4 regions of the Paenibacillus sp. YIM B09110 genome follow, and region 1 is predicted to be linked to each of the others. Evidence: riboswitches for the same ligand, from Rfam matches in the RefSeq annotation. Region 1 holds a riboswitch; each other region holds the start of a gene.

Region 1 (5,729 bases):
GCCGATTGGAGTACCGCTCAGGCGCAAGCCATCGCTCCAGCAGCCGAATAAGACGGCCGATCCATATAACGGGGTGCGTCGGCCATTTCGGATCGCCGACGATCCAATCGATCACTATCGCCGCAGCAACCAGAGCAAGCAGCTCCGGCATGGAATAGAAGCTCATAGCTGCTCCCATCTGAACGCTATCGCTTTCAAATCAACCGGAATGCCTGCAGTTACGAGAAAGACGCGCTCGCACACTGCGGCAATACGCTGGTTCATCCGTCCGGCTTCGTCCCGAAACGCTCTGCCCAGCGGATATTCCGGCACGATACCGTCACCGACCTCATTCGTCACAATGATGAGCGGATAAGGATACCGCTCGATTGCAGCAACGAGCTTCGTTATCTCCTGCTCCAATCGTTGATCGCCGAGCTTTTCGTAATCGACGCGAAGCATCCAATTCGTCAGCCAAAGCGTCAAACAATCCAGCAGCAGCGCAGGAACGGTCTGTGTAGCATTCTGCTCGTATTCCCCGAATTCGATCCGTAGCTTATCGATAAGCTCCGCCGCTTCATACGGTTCTTCGAGCGTTCTCCATGCGTAGCCCGTGCCTTCACGGTCTTGCTGATGCCTCGCGATACGAATATTCATCTCTTCGTCATACGATTGGCAGGTCGCAATATAGACACCATGGTTGCCGGTTCTCATTGCATATTGCTCGGCGAAGCTGCTTTTGCCGCTGCGAGCGCCGCCCGTTACAAGTATAGACACTTCATTCACCTAACCTTTGGACACGCCGGCACTCTCGAATGTCGCCATCTCTTGCATCAGCTTCAGCGCAGCGTCTATGAAATGAAAGCTTAATACGGCGCCTGTTCCTTCGCCAAGACGCATCTCCAGCTGAATCATCGGCGACAAACCGATAGCTGCCAACAGCTTTATATGTCCTTGCTCGTGGGAAAGATGCGATGAAAGCATATACGGCTTCGTCTTCTCCGTGATCCGTGAAGCTACAAGCGCAGCTGCAGAAGAGATGAAGCCGTCGATCACGACAGGACAGCCGTTAGCCGCAGCTCCGATAATTACGCCAACCAAGCCGGCTATTTCAGCGCCTCCGACTTTGGCAAGCACATCAATCGGGTCGGTAGGATCCGGGTTATTAACCGCGATCGAACGTTTTACAACATCAATCTTGCGTGCTCTCGCCTCATCGTTAATGCCTGTTCCTCTTCCTACAGACTGCTCCGGCGAGAGACCCGTCAGCACGCTCGCGATTGCCGAGCTAGCCGTTGTATTGCCGATGCCCATCTCGCCCGTTGCGAACACCCGAACACCTGCCGCTGCCTGCTCATCGACGAGCTCGATACCTGCTGCTATCGCTTGAAGAGCTTGCTCTCTCGTCATTGCCGGCCCCTTCGCCATATTAGCCGTTCCACGAACGACTTTGCGGCTAACGAGCTTCGGATGTTCCAGATCGGCGTTGACGCCTATATCGACGCAGATCACATCCGCGCCGGCTTGCCGTGCGAGCACATTAACGGCAGCGCCGCCATTCAGAAAGTTGAGCACCATCTGCGGAGTCACTGCTGGAGGAAATGCGCTAACACCTTCCTCGCATACACCGTGATCGCCCGCCATAACAATGACCGTCTTGCGGGTCATATCCGGCCATAGCTGACCCGAAATACCAGCAAGCTGACAAGCAATGGCCTCCAGCTTGCCAAGACTGCCGGGAGGTTTCGTCAAGCTGTCCGAATGTTGCTGTGCCTGCTCTGCAGCTTTATGATCGAAGTCCCGTATGCGGGAGACCGCTGATTCCAGCGTATCCTGCCATTTGTTATTCATGTTCTTGCTCCCCTCTTAATTTCCGAAATCCGAATACATATCGTTACAACGTTGCACTAGGCTGCAGCATAATTTGCGGCATGCCCGTTACCGGATGCGGCACGATAGCTGTTGTTGTTTCATATACCTTTTCAATTAACAACGTTGTCAGCACTTCCTTAGGCGTTCCGAGGGCAGCAATCTTACCTTCATGCAGGACGACTAGCTCATCGCAATATAACGAAGCCAAGTTAAGATCATGCAATACGGCAATGACGGTTAAACCCCGCTCCCGCTGCCAAGACCTTACGGTATCCAGCAATTGCACTTGATACCCGATATCCAAATAAGTTGTCGGCTCATCAAGCAATATGATCGACGGTTCTTGCACCATCAGCTTCGCAAGCGCAACACGTTGCCGTTCTCCGCCGCTTAGTTGGTCCATCCTGCGTTCCTGCAGTTCAGTCAGACCCATAGCCTTGAGCGCCTCATCGATGATCTCCGCCGGATCACTCTCTTCATTGCCAAGCCAACTCTGATACGGATAACGCCCCATGCCAACGACCTCGCGTACCGTAAACCCGACCGGGGGCAATCCGCCCTGCTGCAATACGGCCATCTTACGCGCCAATGTTTTGCGCGGCAACGATACGATTGGCTCGCCTGCCAGCAGCACTTCGCCTTTCGCTGCCTTATCAACGCCGGACAGCAGATGAAGCAGCGTTGACTTGCCAACCCCGTTAGGCCCTATAATGCCATAGATCTTGCCTTCCGTGAATGAGCAGTCGAGCTCATGTAGCACCGTTCGGCCTTGAATCGTCTGTACAATTCCTTTTGCCTCCAAGATAGCTATAGCTGACCGCCTCCATTCATCTTGCGCCGATGGAGCAGATAGGCAAAGAACGGCGCGCCTATCAGCGCCGTCACGACGCCTAGCGGAATTTCCCGAGGGCTAAGCGCATTCCGCGCGAGCGTATCCGCCCACAAGACGAATATGCCGCCTCCAATGGCCGCAAGCGGCGTAATCAGCCTATAATCCGGCCCCACGAGCAAGCGGATCAAGTGGGGTACTACGAGCCCGACGAAGCCGATAACGCCTGATACGGATACGGCAGCTGCCGTAAGCAGCGTAGATGCGATCAGCACGATCAGCTTCGTTCGCTCCACGCGAACGCCGGCATGGGCTGCGTGGCGTTCGCCTAGAACGAATAAATTAAGCGATTGGCTATAAAGAATCAGAATGGGGAATCCGATGACAAGAAACGGAATGAGCATATATACATTGTCCCAGTTGCGCATCGCAAGCGAACCCATTAGCCAGAACAGAATTTGATTGACGACCCCTTCAGACAGCGACACCATAAACGATACGAAAGCGCCCAAAAAGGCTTGAATGATGACACCGGATAAAATAAGCGTTTCAATATGCATCGCCCCTTTGCTTCGCGATAGCCAGAATACGCCAAACAACGTGATGCTTCCCGTCAGGAAGGCCACGAGAGGAATCGTCCACATGCCTAGCGCCATCTGGAGTCCGAATAAAATAATAAAGGCAGCGCCTACCGAGCTTCCCGAGGCGACGCCTAACGTATACGGATCGGCAAGCGGATTGCGCAGCACGCCTTGGAAACCTGTGCCGGCAAGCGCCAGGCAAGCGCCTACGAGGACGGCAAGCAGAACGCGGGACAGCCTTACCTGCGTAACAATGGCTACCTCGCCTTTGGTGTAGAGATCTTCGCCGCCCTTCACCCACGGAAGCTCATGAATAAGAATGCCCCATACCTTGCTCACCGTGAGACCCGACGTACCAATAGAAAGACTTATGATCATAGAAACGGCAAGAAGGAGCAAAGCTGCTCCTCCATAAATGATACCTTTATGTTTCATCGCTTATTTGACGAGATCCGGGTGAATAACCTTCGCAAGCTCAAGCAAGCCATCGGCGAGACGCGGACCTACACGTACGAGCGGGTCTTCCGTCACGGCGAACATTTGCTTGTTCTTTACTGCATCGATAACTTCCCAACCAGGACGGCTCTCAATGCCGGCTACAATCGGATTCGGCTCCTCCTTCCACGCTGGATACACAATCAGTTGCGGATTTTTGGCAACGACCTCTTCCGCGTTCACCTCGAACCACCCTTGACTTCCGGCTGCCACATTCGTTCCGCCAGCTAGCGTCAGAAGCTCATCGAGGAAAGTGCCAGAGCCCACCGTCCAGCCTGGCGAGAATTCCAAATACACATTTTTCTTCTCCGCGTCTTTCACTGCGTCCGTTACTTGCTGCTTCACTTGAATCATATGGTCAGCAACTGCGGCAGCTTCCGCTTGTCTATTCATAATTTTACCTAAAGTATCGATTTTGGCAACTACTGCATCATAAGTTAGCGGATCCGTTGCATATACAGGGATATTAAGCTCGCGAAGCTGCTTAATCGCATCCGCGTTCATCGAGGATGAAGCAACGACCAGATCCGGATTGAGACCCGTAACTACCTCTATATTCGTCGTCATATCGCCTACCAGCTGCTTAGCTACTGCCGCTTCCGGATAGTTGCTGTAACTGTCCACGCCAACGACCTGCTCACCGGATCCGATCGCATAAATCGTTTCCGTCTCGCTTGGCGCCAGCGAAACGATCTTCGTCGGTGCTTGCGCGAATGTAATTTCCGTTCCCGTATCGTCCTTCACCGTAAGCGGATATTCCGTAGTTGCTGCGCTTTCCTGTTCGTTGTCAGGCGCGTTCGTCGGTGCTTCCGTTGCAGCATTCGATGGCTGATTCGATGCTTGCCCCTCATTATTAGTGTTCGCTCCGCAAGCAGTCATGATGACGAGCATCATCGCCAGCAGCAGCCCAATCCAAGCTTTGTTCATCTTATTCATTAATTAACACACTCCTATACGTTCTATTTATCTAGCAAATCGTCCTAACTCGTTACAGCTGTTTTTCTAATCAAAAAAAGCATTTCCGACGTCTTGTCAGAAATGCTGCGCGAATACCGTTTCCAAAGCGGCAAGTAGCTACTACTCGTGTGCAACACCTCCTAGTTCCTCGTAGGATTCAGCGTTAATAAGCAGGCAGGTCTCCTGACTTGGAATATATGCCAATCGGCGTCTTCCCGAGCGTCTAAGCTCAGTGACAGTATGCCGCGGCATCGGCCATGCAACGAGAGCAGTCGCTCTCCGGCCATTCCTTACAGTGGCGGGTCCGCGCCGGATTCTCACCGGCTTCCCTATTAAGTCGGAGCGGTTGTTCGAGCAGCATTCGCGCTGCACATATAGACCGTCTCGACACCTAGTTATTTTCTATGAAATTGTCAGATGTAACTATACACATCTTCTATTCTTTTGTCTATCCCTATAGCCAAAGTCAGACTATTGTTGAATGCGCCTGCGTTCTTTCATCCCCTTGCGGAGCATAGGTAACTAAAGACGCTGTTTAATTGGTTTGGTGCTTACAAAAAAAGATACAGAAAGGTGCGCTTAATATGAACTCTGAGGAATCGATACTAACGACCCGAGCACGATCGCCGCTTCTTAAGTGGACGCTATCCGTGCTTGCCGCTGCCGTCATCATCACCGCTGCGTTCGCGTGGCTGCAAACGACGGAAGCTGCCCCTCCTGCCGTCACGGAGCATTCCTTCGAAGAAGGCTCATTGACGTGGGAGATCGGCCGCTATCCGGCCAAAGTGCTCGATCTGAATGATTTTCGCCTCAGTCTTAGAAATTCCGAGGGAGCGCCATTACGGAACGCTAAGTTATCCATCGTGTTAGATATGATCGGAATGAACTGCGGCAATTACAGCTTCAAGTTAACCGAGACCGCTCCCGGCGTCTACGAGGGCGAAGGCATGCCGTTGATGGCTGGAACGTGGAAAGCGACGTTGACGCTGGATACGGCGGATGGCAGCTATCTCCTT
Region 2 (5,729 bases), on a different contig from region 1:
ATGACAGGAATTGTGATGGCTTTTCAGAACTTTAACCCGGGAGCGGGGATGTTCAAATCCGAGTGGGTCGGACTCGAAAACTTCAAGTATATGTTTCAGCTAAATGATAGCAAGACGGTCATCATCAATACCTTTATTATCGCAGTCGGCAAAATCGCGCTCAATTTGCTTGTTCCGCTCGTCTTTGCCATTTTGCTGAACGAGCTTCGCAGCTTGCGCTACAAAAAGCTGGTTCAGACCGTCGTTTACCTGCCGCACTTTCTGTCGTGGGTTATTATGTCAACGATTGTCATCGGGATCTTCGGCTATTACGGCGTCGTCAATACGGTTATTGGAATGTTCGGCTTCGATCCTAAGCTATTTATGGCGGATGCGGGTATATTCCGGCAGCTCGTCATCGGCACCGATGTGTGGAAGGAGTTCGGCTTTAACGCCATTATTTATCTTGCGGCGCTAACGGGCATTAACCTGAATCTGTACGAGGCGGCCGCCATTGACGGGGCCAATCGCTGGCAGTTGATCCGGCACGTTACGCTGCCTGCGCTGTCGACCACGGTTGTGTTGCTGGGCGTCTTAAGCTTGGGCAACGTGCTGAACGCCGGATTCGACCAAGTGTACAACCTTTATAACCCGCTTGTGTATTCAACCGGTGATATTTTGGATACATGGGTTTACCGGCTGGGCTTGCAAAATCTGCAATACTCGCTCGCAACGGCTGCCGGATTGTTCAAGTCGGTCATTAGCTTTGTGCTAATTTTTATATCCTATCGTCTAGCGTATCGTTATGCCGATTATACGGTATTCTGAAGGAGGACACTGCATTGGTCAGAAATATAACGGTAGGCTCACGGACGTTTGAGATTGCCAATATCGTCGTCCTCGGTCTTCTGCTCGTCAGCTGCATATACCCGCTTTGGTACACCTTTTGTGTATCGATCTCCGAGAAAGCGGCCGCCAATGCGGGTTTGGTTACGATTTTTCCTATCGGCTTTTCCTTGGCGTCGTACAAGGAGATTATAAGCGACAGCCTATTCTTTAACGCGTTCTGGATTTCCATTCAGCGCACCGTGCTCGGTACGGGATTCGCCTTGCTGATGACGGTATTAATGGCTTATCCTCTGGCAAGGCCCAAGAAGGATTTCAAAATGCGCAATACGTTCATGTGGGTGCTTGTGTTCTGCATGCTGTTTAACGGGGGATTGATTCCTTGGTATCTCACGATTCAAAACTATCATTTGATCGATACGATCTGGGCGTTGGTGCTTGGCGGTGGAGTGCCCGTATTCGACGTCATTCTGATCATGAACTTCTTCCGCAATCTGCCGAAGGAGCTGCATGAGGCGGCCGTAGTCGACGGAGCCGGTCCTTGGTCAGTCCTGTTCCGGGTGTATATCCCATGCGCTATTCCCGTACTTGCCGCAGTTGCGTTGTTCCTTAGCGTATATCACTGGAACGAGTTCTTTAACGGATTGGTGCTCATGAACACTTCCGCTAAATATCCGCTCCAAACCTATATCCAGCAGCTTGTCGTCAACATTCCGGTTGGCACGAATCTAACCCCAGAACAATACAAGAAGCTGTCGGAGCTGTCTAACCGGACGCTGAATTCGGCGAAGGTGTTTATCGCTATGGTGCCGATGCTGATCGTATATCCATTCCTGCAAAAATACTTCGTATCCGGTATTATGCTAGGCGCAGTGAAGGAGTAAAGCGTGCGCCGTCAATGTGAAAAAAGCAAGGGAATGAGCCAGTGTAGTCCTGTGCTCATTCCCTTCTTTCTCAATTTAAGAGAGAAAGAAGCGGTTGCTTGCAAATGAACGCTCCTACTATCGTGTTATTGTGGCTAACTAACTAACGATTGCACTCCTTTCCTAAATGGGTTATTCTTCAATGAGCACAATCTTCGTAGAATCTAGCAAGTTGATGGCAATTACAAGGAGGAATAGTCAGTACGCACGCAGTATTCACCTACAACTTCATATACTTAGGTAAATTGGTGCTGTGTTTACACAGCTTAAAATGGAAGATCAGTGCAAATCTGACGCGGTCCCGCCACTGTAACGCTGAGCATGCTAACGTGTTTCCACTGTATTTGTATACGGGAAGGAGCTAGCCATGCGATGAAGCAAAGCCAGGATACATGCCATTTACTTTATTCTACGATTTCACGAGGATGAAAGGAGAGATGTTTAACTGTGCATTTATTCGGGCATTGGTATGCCCTTATGTCCGTTTGTCAAACACCTTTCACAATGACTAGTGAGAGGTGTTTTTTTGTTTCACAAAAATAAATCAAGTTGTAGGAGATGGATTATGTTGCTTCAAAAAGCAGGAAAGAAATGCATGGCCTTATGCTTAACCTTACTGATGGTGTTTTCGTTATTCGGCCCCGTAACTGCGATGGCGGCGGGAGAAAGTTCAAATACCGAGGGTATCGATGGATATGTGACGGTAGCTGTCGAGAAATTCACATTGGGACAAGGCTATATCGTTGAGCCGGTACGTGTTCCTTTTCAAGAAGGGGACAATGCGGCAGCCGTTATTTCAGAGCTATTGGGAGAAGGAGGCTACGATCATGGCGGCAGCGTAGAGGACAAATTCTATTTGTCCAGCGTATACGATCCGGGCGCCGGAGAAATCGATATTCCTTCTTATATCGTGCAAGCCATTGGTGGAGCGGCGAATATCGGCGAACGGGCGAATACGGATTGGTTAGGCGAATTTGATTACTTCAACCAATCGGGATGGATGTATGCGGTCAATGATGCCTTCCCGAATGTCGGGTCTTCTGAAACCCTTGTTGAAAACGGCGATGTCGTTCGTTGGCAATTTACCGTCTACGGATTGGGAGCGGACCTGGGAGCCGGCGGTAATCTTATTGATACTGCCGACAAGGATGCATTAACCGAAAAAGTAGCGGAGATTAACAGCAGCACGGAAAAAACAGAAATTCTTGAAGATGATGCAGTTCAATTAGCGTATGATAACGCTTATGACGCGCTCACGGATATGGAAAGCAGCCAATCCGTTGTAGACGATGCACTGAATCAATTGGTAGAAGCGTTAGGCGAGAGCGAAGAACTGAATACGGCTGAATTGACAGCTTCCATTGAAGCGGCAGAGTTGAACAAAGCATCCGTTAAGGTAAGTTTAGACGGATCCGATGTAAGCACATCGGAATATTGGGTTGTTCAAGCTGAGCTCGACTCATTGGTCGAAGTCATTGTATCGGCTCAACAGCTAGTCGTTGATTCCAATGCGTCGCAAGAAGAAGTGGATGCAAAGGTATTGGCGCTTGATCAAGCTCAAACGGCCTTCAATGAAGCCAAAAAACAAGGCTTATGGGAAGAAGTCTCGCAGCCTGCATTTAATGTTACGTTTACAGCAGCGCCAAAAACAACGAAGTTAGAGATTTATAATTCCAAAGATCAGCTTGTGGATATCGGCGAGGGCGTAGAGGGCACTTATAAAGTATATACTGCTTCCTTGCCTGCAGGCGACTATCGCTACAAAGGGATTGACGCTAGCGGAAACAGCATTGGCGGAGGCAAGTTGACGGTAACGACGCAGGCGGAACAGGCCTTTCAATTCCGTCAATTAAACCTTAAAGCCAATAATGCGGGATGGAATGTCGATGTCGATTATACGGTAAAGATCGGTCAGGACAGTCCAAGCGACACCTCTCTACATTTGGGGACGAAGACGGCTGCAGGCCAATATCCCGTACTTGTTATTACGGGAAATACGTATTTTTATTCTTTTGAGCCAAGCGAAGCCCGAGTGACTGCAGGTTACATGGCGCTTAGTAACAACGTCACGGTTACGATATCCACTTCAGCACAATCGGTTACCGGAGCGATTCCTCTAGCGCGAATCATTACTCTTACGGTACCGGAGGAAGCTACGCCTTTTGTGGGCCGAAAAATCAAGCATTTTGTATCGTTTGAACAGGTCGAGCCTTTGGAAACGATATATCAGGACGGCAATCGTGTGTCAAGCTACAAGCTGATGGACAACCAGGAGTATAATTACCGGGTCAGCCAGGAAGGCAAGCTGACGAATACGGGAACGTTTAAAGCGACCGCCGCGAATGCAGCCATGGCAATTACGGAACAACAATTAAATGTTTTGTCGCCGAATTCGATATTGAACCGGGGCACCTATTTCGAAGGGAATATTTATCTCAATATTAATGAACAAAATCACTTAAAGCTATCGGCGCCGGGAGACGAGTTCAAGCTATTAACCTTGCGGAGCTGGCAGGCCTTAATTGAAGGAATCAGCAACTACTTCTTTGAACCGGACTTCCATTATGAAATCATTTCTGGCAGCGACGTCATAGATATCGAAGAAGGCGAGCCGGGCAGCTATTCAACAATCACAGCGAAAGAAAGCGGAACGGCGATTGTTAAAGTGACTTATGATGCCCTTAAGGTAAACGGATCTTCTTATATTACGAAACCGGATGATGCTTTTAGCGCCATTTGGCCGGAAAATGTCGGCTTGTTCGTTGTCACGGTTGGTCAAGGCGAGACGGACATTGTCACTGGCATCGAGAGCAACAAGGCACTTAACCAGAAGGCTAATGAGGGCAAGACAGGCAATGCAGTCATGAACCTTCAAAACGGCGCATTCGATGCGGATATCGACAGCGTCTACTACATCGATACGGAGCCTGGAGCTATCTACTCATTTACTCCTTCCGAGGGAAGCGATGTCAGTGTTATTCGACCTGAAATCAATCATGATGCGGGAACCGTCTCCTATGGAGACGGTACATTCTCCTCTGAGGATGTGACCGAGAATCCTAACGGATCGTTCAGCGTGCTGCTGACGGAAGGCAGAAACATTGTCAAGATTGAAAGAGATGGTCAGGCCGAATATCAGGTTATGACGGCAAGACCGCTGGCAGTGACCATCGACAATATAACTCGTCCGGGGAAAGAAATTGGTCCCGGGGACCGAGTCAAAGTCGTATTGGGAGGGTTATCGTTCCCAGCTAACAAGCTATCTGGTATTTATAATTTTAACGCGCAGCTCAACTTTCTGGCAGGACCGAATCAGGCATTAGTCTCCGGTCTTGTGAGACAGTACAATATTACGACACAGGCTAATAGCGTGGAGTTCCAGGTACCGCAGGATTGGATAGGCGGCTACAGCCTTAATGATGGTTATATTAAATTGGGCTTCTTCGGCAGTCCTATCGGCGATCATCGCAATATTAATCCGGTAGTAGGGGCCAATCCTAATTTTACGGCGGGGACTAGAGAAGGATACTACAGTATTTTCCCTAAGATCGTCATAGTGAAAGAGGCGGATAAGTCTGCTTTGCAGCTTGCCGTTGATAATGCCAAGGAACAGCTTGGGGCCGTCTCCTCGAGCACAGACGGTAGCGATATTCTGCAAAGCGACTATTGGGTAACGGAAGAAGTGCACAGCCAACTGGCGCAGCTTATTGAGTCCGCCCAATCTTTAATTGCCGACGAAAATACCAACCAAGATCATGTCGATGCCAAGGTGCTCGCGCTTAATCAAGGGATCGACTCGTATAACAGCGCCAAGCAGCCGGGTTCGAAAAAAGTAGCCGTTCTTGTAAACGAACAGCTCGATAAGCATTTGGCATATTTGGCGAACGCTGTAAGCAATCCTACATTTGGTACGAGTGACGGAGAATGGAGCGTTCTTGCTCTTGCCCGCGCGAATTATGAGGTTCCGGAAGACTATTACGC
Region 3 (3,655 bases), on a different contig from region 1:
TCTTCCCTTGAGCTTGGTAGTTCTCTGCTATTTCAGCGATATTAAGTTCAGCATTTTCCTTCTTACCAAGCAGCAATACATAAACCTCATCCTCTGTTAGATCAAGTGACTGTAGTTCGCTGAAATCAGATGAGAATTCTGCCTTTAGTTTCATTTTCAAACTATTTTCTCTTTGCTTCAATACTTCTTCCCGTAATTCTCCTACACTTAAACCATCAACATTCGCAGTTAGAATGTCTACTGGAGCTAACCCAACTTGATTAGCGATTTCATCCGCATTAAATATCTCTTTCAGCTCATATCCTTCATTTAGTAGTTTTTCTAATTCCTCTCCATCTACTGTGTGTGGATCGATAGTATATTCTCCGCCTAATCTACTAGTTGTACCTGTATAAAGAGCAGCTTCTTGTTCCGTTCCATCAATAATAACCTCTTCATACTCTGCTTGAAATGAATCAGTCGGTGGGGTTAATTGCAGTCCAGGCTGTACCAATTCTTGATTCGAGCCTTTATTATCTGATCCAAAAGTGATTCCACCGAAGCTAGAAAAAACAATGCCAGTGCATAATGACAAGACTATTAACTTATTATTAATTTTCATTTATATTACTCCTAACTATTATTTAGTATTGTTTAAAATTACAATTCATGCGCTCTATTCAATCTGAATTGTATTCTTAGAAATCAAATTCCCATTGCCGTCGTAAATGAAATCTTGACGGTACTTTGATTGATCAATAGTAATAGTTACAGATGTCAATCTATTCTCTTTAGTTTTGTCATATACATACTCTTTAAGAATGTGTTTTTCTGGATAATCGAAAGTGTCAAGGATTCGATTATAATTCCAAACTAAGAGTGTTCCATCTTCTTTAAAACTCATCCCTCCAAGTAGAGAGTTTCCAATTGAAATAAAACTGCCCTCAGTAACTATTCGTGGGTAGCCTAGCCACCCTCCCCAGCTATAGAGAGAGCCAACTGTATCAATTGCAGATATATAAATTCCCTGTTCAGTATTGGATTCGTATCTGCCTGATGTAATATCAAACGATTCGATATCTTCTAACACTGTGTCAGCATTGAAATATATATAGTCAAACCATGGATTATACCCTCCAGTATCTCGCCCTTGCCCAAATTCGCCTGACAATTCTGCTCCTTTGGCCAACATTTTCCCATCTTCTGTAAGAAGTATTGTGCCATAGGGACTAGCCTGAATATCTTTAACATTATTTATCGGATTGTTGTATATGTCTGCTTCTATCCGCGTAGGTACATATGTCTGCAAATCAATTTGGAACTCAAACATCCGCCACTGATCCCCCCAAACATAAGCGGTTCCATCAGCTTTCAATGCAACAGAATGATATGCACCAGCATCAGCATAAATAATATCTTCTAAGTAGGATTGCCCTTCATCCTCAGCTGCTAAAACATGTATAGGCAATGGACTATCCCAACTATTTCCTCCATCACCAAGTTGACCATACTCATTTGTTCCCCATGCAAAAACATTGCCTTCTGAAGAAACGGCTAAATTGTGGTTCCAACCCGCACTTATTGCGACAATATCATTTAAAAATCCTGATCCATCAATTCCAACCACTTGTACTGGAGTACTACTAAAAGTATATGTGCCATCACCTAACTGACCATAGGTGTTGTCTCCCCATGCCCAAACAGTCCCATCTGATGCCAGAGCCAGTGAATGGCTATCCCCAGCACTAACTGAAACTATATCCTTATCTTCCAATGACGTTACCATTGCTGACTGTCCATCATACAATGGATTGTCAAACCCTATCTGGTTAAAATCTTTGTGTAACCATGAAAACACTTGATTATCATCATTAATAATTAATGTATGTTCAGATCCAGAAGAAATTCTCTTATGATAATAACTACGATCTACTTCATTTAAAGAAGAAATTGAATTTGTACTGCTTCGTGCACTTAATAAATTTGATGATAGAGTATACTGAAGCTCAATCTGTTCGTTATACTCCTCTCCTAATTGATCTTGGAGAGAACTTTCTGGAATTTGAATATTTAAATAACCTTCACTTATTTCATTTAAATTAACACTTAAATCCATAACCATGCCGTGTGCTCTTGCCTCAACCTCAACTGCTTCACCATTTATTGACCCTTGTATGTTACTAAAACTTTCTCCAGGAACAATAACTTTGTTGAAAAACAATTGAATTGGCGCAGAATCATTTAACATAACACCAGGCGATTCAGGATGTATCTTTACAACTTGTAAATTCCGATCACTGCGTGAGGCTGTTGTAAAGGATTTTTCAAAATCTTGTTCTAGATACTCATTATTACTTGAGCTAATACTTTCACTGTCTACTGATACTTTATAAGTTGTCGACAAACTCAAACTACTTGTCGGATGAATTAACAATTTATTTCCTTCTACTTCTTTCAAACTTTCAATTACCGATCCGTTGCTTGTCAATGATATTTGCTCAGAGTCTTTCAGTACTATTTCTTTATCGAATATAATAACAATAAAGCTTTTGGATCTTACACTTAAATTGTCGTTCTGAGGTATCATCCCTTTGACTTTTAAATAATTTTCACTTGTAATTTCATAAGTGCTTGCCAATACCGTTTCGTCTTTTGAAAGTGCATTCAATTTTTCACTTAAATTATATGTCTGAAACGGATTCGCGTAAGCAACAGTACTTATTGTCAATATGACAACTAATGACAATAAGTACATTAACCTTTTATTCATTTATTCTTCCTCCCAATTGTTATAAATCTTCAATAGGAACCACTATGGAACACGCACAAGTCAAATACTCTTCCTTATCCTCAAACTCATTTACCTGCTAGCATAATAGGTCTTTTCGCCATAAAAAAGCCATCTTTCAATTAATGAAAGATGGCTTATAACATGAATATTTCAATGGACATAAGAAATACGCACCTTCCTCCCATCCTCGTGGGGAAAAATAAAATCATTCATGGCAGGTCTCCTGGCTCGCATCATCGCAACCTATTTCCTTCCCGTATGAATTACATAATACAGTGGACTAATAATAAGTTACTCCGCTTTACAGTGGCGGGACCGCATCGGAATAATACCGAATTTCCCTTTTAAGTTAAGGCATTTAATTATGCAATAACACCATTAATGAGATTTATTAAGTTTTTATTTAAATCTATACAAACTTACCATGTTTATAGATACAATTACAATACTTAAATGCGTGATAACCCAATTGCAGGGTTGCCAGATGGGATATATTATGGAAAATTAAGCTGATCCTGCCCGCTATATCATCCAATGGTTGCTGTTTCAATATTGATTCGAACGACCGGAGTCTTCCAACGGCATAACAAACAGCCATTGTTTTTACAGATTACCTCAGGGCATGGTAAACAATGAAATTGAAGAAGCCTATGGCCGTTTCGTTACCACTGTATATAGCCCCACAGGCTGCTCGCTACGGTTATTGACGAGTTTCAAAAAATGCCATTGGCAATGAAGGCAGTGAGCTTCTCCTACCGATAGTGCTGTATCAATAAGCCGATCATCGACCACGTTCTCGCGCAATACGGCTTCTTCAAGCACAACGCCAGCAATCCGACGCTCATTAATACTCTCCAATCCTGGAAGACTGGCAGCGCGACATCA
Region 4 (5,729 bases), on a different contig from region 1:
AACGGCGGCGCTGTTCAGCGGTGATATTCGTTCGCTTACGGCAGACGAGATCGAGCAAGGCTTCAAAGAAATGCCGACGTTCGAGGCTAGCGGCGAAGGCGAAGCGAAAAACATCGTGGAGTGGCTCGTCGAGATTGGTATCGAACCGTCGAAGCGTCAGGCACGGGAAGACGTATCGAATGGCGCAATCTCAATGAACGGTGAAAAGATTACCGACCTGGAGTTCAGCATTTCCGCTGAGCATGCAATCGGCGGCAAATTCATCATTATCCGCAAAGGCAAGAAAAACTACAGCCTTGTCAAATTAACGTAAATTGCTTTTTAAAAAATAGAGCTTCCGAAGGCATGTTATCATGCGCTAAGGAAGCTTTTATTTCTTATTACGGCTTCGACTTAGCAAGCTGCTGTCTAAGCTCGGCGTTTTTCGCCGTTAGTTGTTTCGTTAAGTCTGCTTGCGAAGCTTCAAGCTTCGCTGCTTCATCCTTCAGCTTTGTAAGCTGGGTCATTTTGCTGCTTAGGTCGCTTGGCGAAGAGCTCAGTTTACTGTCTTTTTGCAGTTGTTTTATTTTCGCGCTTACTTTTGCAAGTTTTGTTTTATCGTTCGCAAGCTGTTTCTGCGTATCGGTAATTTCTCTTTTTAGACGGCTAATAATTGAAGAAGTGAAGCTAATGGACATATGGGCACCTCATCATCGTAGTGTGTGGCTTCGTCCTATTTTACCACATTTAAAAACTATAGCATGACAAATGACGGGCAATCATATAATATTAGCAACATAATTTCATAGTAAGAACAGGTGCCAATGAATAGTCTCGATTTCGTCGAGCTGTCGATTGGTTAAAAGGGAAGCGAGTGTAAATCTCGCGCGGTCCCGCCGCTGTATTAGAAGAGTTCTTGCAAAAAGCCACTGGGAAACCGGGAAGGATGCAAGGGCGATGACGCTTGAGCCAGAATACCTGCCTGTTTCGATATGCCATTCATTCTACGAGCGATAGGAGGATGTTTTTTAGTGCGGGCTTTTTGCTGTGTGCTCTATTAAACCTTTTGCCGATTGCGGCGGAAGGTTTTTTTGTGCGGACTGATCCATGTTAGAAAAGTTTAGTAGAAATAGAAGGACTTGAAAGGAAGTAATAAAAAGATGACCAGGAAGAAGTATTTAGCGTGGCTGCTTGTTGCAAGCATCCTATTCTCTGTTGTATTTACGAACGGAGCTAGTATAGCATTCGCTGCAGAGGACGAGAATACTCCGATTACGATACAAGATGAGGTTGCAGATATTTCCAAATTGTATGCGGACAGCGCTTCGATCTCGCCATGGGCGTACGAAGCAGTCGGAGCAGCGAGCAACCGCTTCTTCGTTGAAGGCAGCAACGGCAAGTTCAATCCGAAAAAAGCGGTAACGCGTGCCGAGTTCACGAAGATGCTTGCCGTTATGTTAGGACTTGATACGACAATCGAGCAGGCGATTAGCTTCAAGGATGTTGACCGTACGAACTGGTTCTACCCGTACGTGAACGCCGCTTATAAGGCTGGCATTATTAACGGCTACGGCGAGCAATTCAAGCCAAACGACAGCATCAACCGCGAGCAGATGGCAGCAATCATCGTTCGAGCATTCGGCGTAGAGCAGGCTGAGCCTGCTGTTGCAGTAGAGGATCTAAGCAGCGTCTCCGCCTGGGCAAAAGGCGATGTGCTCACAGTCGTAGGACTGGAGTGGATGCAAGGCTACGCGAACCTTTTCCAGCCGAAAGCGGTTGTAACTCGCGAGATGGCGGCAGTCGTTGCTATGCGTGCTTACGGTCACAAGGAGCAAAGTGCTGGTGATTCTGGCAACAGTCGAATAAGCAAGCAGTTGGAGGAAACGGCAGCTTACTTGCAGACAACGGTAACCGATCCGGTTATCGCGAGCATCGGCGGCGAATGGACGGTGCTTGGGTTGGCCCGTTCGGGGGTGACTGTACAGAGCACGTATTATGAGAAGTATTATGCAAATGTGGAACGGATCTTGAAGGAGAAGGAAGGCAAGCTTCATAGCGTCAAATATACCGAATACGATAGGGTCATCTTGGCCCTATCGGCGATCGGCAAGAGGGTTGACGACGTAGCCGGCTATGATCTGCTTAAGCCGTTGGCTGATTTCAATACGGTTATTAAGCAAGGCATTAATGGACCGATCTTCGCTCTGATCGCGCTGGACAGCAAAGCGTATAACATTCCGGTCGACCCTGAAGTCAAGGTGCAGACGACGAAGGAATTGTTGATCGACTTCATTCTCGGGAGAGAAGTAGCCGGCGGAGGCTGGGCGCTTGGAGAAGATGCCGCAGCTGCGGATCCGGACATTACCGGGATGGCGATCCAAAGCCTTACGCCGTATTATGTGACGGATGCGAAGGTTAAAGCGGCTGTCGACCGAGGCTTGGCATGGCTGTCCAAGGCGCAGCAGGCAGACGGCGGCTATAAAAGCTGGGGCTCTTCGAATGCCGAGAGTATTGCACAGGTCATCGTGGCTCTATCGGGACTTGGCATCGACGCGGCTAAAGACCCGCGTTTCGTGAAGAACGGCAAGTCGGCGCTTGACGCGCTGCTTGGCTTCTCGGCTAAAGGCGGCGGCTTCTATCATGTGAAGCCGGGCGGTATTGACAACGGAGGCGCGAAGCCTGGCGAAGTCGATTTGATGGCAACGGATCAATCTTTCTATGCGTTAGTCGCTTATGATCGATTCGTTAACGGGCATAACCGATTGTATGAGATGTCGGATGTCGCTTAATAGAGCAGATGCAAGCGAGGCAGGTGTATCAATATGAACAATAAAAAATGGCTTGCAGCGCTGGCGATAATCGCTGTTCTGGCGGTTGCTTTCTTCTGGGGCGGAGATTATGGCAAAAGCACGCAGCCGGGCAAGGGCAGTGAGGCCGCTTCGCAGGTGGTGGAAGAGGACGAGGTTCCGCTTTACGAAGAGAGCGAGCAGCCGACAACGACTCCGGACATCGCCGGTGCGAACGAGCCGAGCTTAATTCCGCAGGAGACGGAAAGTGTTATTGCTGAAGCGGGCGAACCATCGCCTGTTTCAACCGATACCGGCACACCTTCGGCAACGCCGGAGCCAAAGCCAGATAAGGATGCGCCATCGGCTACGAATCGTCCAGCTGAGACGAAGGCGCCGGCAACGACGCAGCCGAGTAAGGAACCGAGCAAGGATAAAGAAAAAGATAAATATTTAACTGATCCTGTTCCATCCGGCAAGCCAAAGCCAGTGGAGCCGCAGGACGTAACGGTCGATAAGAGCAAGGAGCTAACCGTAACCTTATCCGTAAGCGCCGCTACTATACTAGACAATTTGGATAAACTCGACAAGGATAAGCTAGAAGTGCTACCGAAGGACGGGGTCATCTACAAGGCGCGCAAAGTGACTTTTTACGAAGGTGAATCGGTATTCGACGTACTGCTTCGGGAAATGAAGGCGAATAAAATTCATATGGAATTCGAGATGACTCCGATCTATAACAGCAACTATATCGAAGGTATCAACAATTTGTACGAATTTGATTGCGGCGAGCTGAGCGGTTGGATGTACAAGGTGAATGGATGGTTTCCGAACTACGGCAGCAGCCGCTATACGCTGAAGGACGGCGATGTCGTTGACTGGGTATATACATGCGATCTTGGACGCGACGTGGGCGGCGATACGGCCACGGGAGGAACGGGACAATGAATAGAGAAGCGAACCGCGACAGCTTCTCCGGTTACCATCCATTCATAAGCTTCGGATATTTTGCCGTCGTTATTGCTTTCAGTATGTTGTTCATGCATCCCGTTATGCAAGCGATAGCGCTATTTAGCGCTATCGCTTACTCTATTATGCTGAAGCGCAATAAAGCCGTTAAATTCAACGTTCTATATATGCTTCCGCTGCTGCTCGCGATGGCGGCATTGAATCCGCTTTTTAATCACGCGGGTGTCACGATTCTATTTTATTTGAAAAACGGCAATCCGATTACGCTGGAATCGATCTTGTACGGGCTCGCTTCCGCGTGTATGTTCGTAACGGTTATTGTATGGTTCTCTTGTTATAATGCCGTCATGACTTCGGATAAATTTATTTATTTGTTCGGGCGCATTTTGCCCGCGCTGTCGCTCACTTTTTCTATGGCGCTCCGACTCGTGCCGCGCTACATGAATCAGATCAGGATCATATCGAACGCGCAGCGGAGCATCGGCAGGGACGTGACTCAGGGCAGCCTGCTTGCAAGAGTTCGCAACGGGCTGACGATCCTTTCCATAATGACGACCTGGGCACTCGAAAATGCGATTGAAACGGCCGATTCGATGAAAGCCAGAGGTTATGGGTTGCCGGGGAGGACGAGCTTCTCGCTTTATCGGTTTGATCGGCGGGACAAAACGGTGCTTGCCAGCATGTTGGTACTCATAGCCGCCATACTATACGGGTGGGCAATAGGAGAAAATACGATGCGTTATTTTCCCTCAATGAAAGCGGCTGAAATGAAAGCGGATAGCCTGGCCGTGTATGTCGCGTATTTCGGATTATGTATGCTGCCTGTCATTACAAATGCGGTGGAGGAACTGAAATGGAAAGCTATCGAATCAAGGACTTAGGCTTCAAGTTTCCTCTTGCAGAAGAGGAGGCGCTGAAGGGCATCAATCTCACAATCCATAGCGGTGAGTTCATTACGATCTGCGGAAGGTCCGGCTGTGGCAAGAGCACGCTGCTAAGACAGCTGAAGCCGATGCTTGCGCCGCACGGCGAGCGTTCGGGTCAGATCCATTTTCGAGGCATTCCTATCGAGCAAATCGACCAAAGAACACAGGCATCGGATATCGGCTTTGTGCTGCAGCATCCCGACAATCAGATCGTGACGGACAAAGTGTGGCATGAGCTGGCTTTCGGCCTCGAGAGCTTAGGCGCCGACAATGCGGCGATCCGTCTAAAGGTGGCTGAGATGGCGAGCTTCTTCGGCATTCAGACTTGGTTTCACAAAAACGTGACGGAATTGTCAGGCGGGCAGAAGCAGCTCCTCAATTTGGCTTCCATTATGGCAATGCAGCCTTCCGTGCTTATTTTGGACGAACCGACCTCTCAGCTCGATCCGATCGCGGCGACTGATTTTCTAGAGACGGTGTTCAAAATTAACCGCGAGCTCGGTACGACGATCATTATGACCGAGCATCGGCTCGAAGAGGCGCTTCCGCTTTCGGATCGCGTCATCGTCATGGACGAGGGATCGATTATAGCGGACGATTCGCCTTGGGTTGTAGGCGAAGCGCTAGCCCGCATGAATCATCCGATGTTCGCTTCAATGCCATCTCCCATTCAAATCTGTGCCGGAGTTGACAGTGAGCTGCCTTGCCCGATTACAGTTAAGGAAGGGCGACAATGGCTGAATGCATATCTGGAAGGCAAGACGGCTGCCGAATCGGAGATCGCTGAGGGGCGACGGGACGTATCCAAGACGTCACGCAACAAGGCAATCATATTCCAAGACGTATGGTTCAAGTACGAGAAGAACGGGCCCGATGTCATCAAGGATTTGTCGCTGGAGGTTGGCGAAGGCGAGTTCCACTGTATCGTCGGTGGGAACGGGACGGGGAAGTCTACCGCGCTATCCTTAATTGGCGGTATTCTGAAACCTTATAGAGGGAAGGTGCTCATCGGCGGCAAAAACGTCGCGAAGCTGAACGCCAGAGAACTGTTTACAAGCAATCTTGGCAT

What was found. A riboswitch is a leader RNA that binds a small molecule or an ion and turns the genes downstream of it on or off. The one in region 1 is predicted to bind cobalamin.
Region 2: linked by a shared signal. The riboswitch ahead of V8F51_RS19805 (S-layer homology domain-containing protein) and the one ahead of V8F51_RS23540 (ABC transporter substrate-binding protein) in region 1 are both predicted to bind cobalamin.
Region 3: linked by a shared signal. The riboswitch ahead of V8F51_RS31270 (RCC1 domain-containing protein) and the one ahead of V8F51_RS23540 (ABC transporter substrate-binding protein) in region 1 are both predicted to bind cobalamin.
Region 4: linked by a shared signal. The riboswitch ahead of V8F51_RS14265 (S-layer homology domain-containing protein) and the one ahead of V8F51_RS23540 (ABC transporter substrate-binding protein) in region 1 are both predicted to bind cobalamin.

What each region holds. Positions count from the first base shown of each region.
Region 1 covers NZ_JBANSP010000020.1:7,051-12,779, forward strand. Annotated here, with positions in the region: gene cbiB (adenosylcobinamide-phosphate synthase CbiB) at 1-166, opposite strand, end outside; gene cobU (bifunctional adenosylcobinamide kinase/adenosylcobinamide-phosphate guanylyltransferase) at 163-756, opposite strand; gene cobT (nicotinate-nucleotide--dimethylbenzimidazole phosphoribosyltransferase) at 766-1,830, opposite strand; gene V8F51_RS23530 (ABC transporter ATP-binding protein) at 1,874-2,656, opposite strand; gene V8F51_RS23535 (FecCD family ABC transporter permease) at 2,659-3,696, opposite strand; gene V8F51_RS23540 (ABC transporter substrate-binding protein) at 3,700-4,692, opposite strand; cobalamin riboswitch at 4,870-5,112, opposite strand; gene V8F51_RS23545 (FixH family protein) at 5,298-5,729, shown strand, end outside.
Region 2 covers NZ_JBANSP010000014.1:48,868-54,596, reverse strand. Annotated here, with positions in the region: gene V8F51_RS19815 (ABC transporter permease) at 1-807, shown strand, start outside; gene V8F51_RS19810 (carbohydrate ABC transporter permease) at 822-1,709, shown strand; cobalamin riboswitch at 1,978-2,162, shown strand; gene V8F51_RS19805 (S-layer homology domain-containing protein) at 2,314-5,729, shown strand, end outside.
Region 3 covers NZ_JBANSP010000051.1:6,767-10,421, forward strand. Annotated here, with positions in the region: gene V8F51_RS31265 (hypothetical protein) at 1-601, opposite strand, end outside; gene V8F51_RS31270 (RCC1 domain-containing protein) at 656-2,749, opposite strand; cobalamin riboswitch at 2,967-3,165, opposite strand; partial or broken gene V8F51_RS31275 (SpoVR family protein) at 3,619-3,655, shown strand, end outside.
Region 4 covers NZ_JBANSP010000008.1:80,114-85,842, reverse strand. Annotated here, with positions in the region: gene tyrS (tyrosine--tRNA ligase) at 1-313, shown strand, start outside; gene V8F51_RS14270 (hypothetical protein) at 381-677, opposite strand; cobalamin riboswitch at 779-979, shown strand; gene V8F51_RS14265 (S-layer homology domain-containing protein) at 1,140-2,768, shown strand; gene V8F51_RS14260 (DUF4430 domain-containing protein) at 2,802-3,713, shown strand; gene V8F51_RS14255 (energy-coupling factor transporter transmembrane component T) at 3,710-4,615, shown strand; gene V8F51_RS14250 (ABC transporter ATP-binding protein) at 4,588-5,729, shown strand, end outside.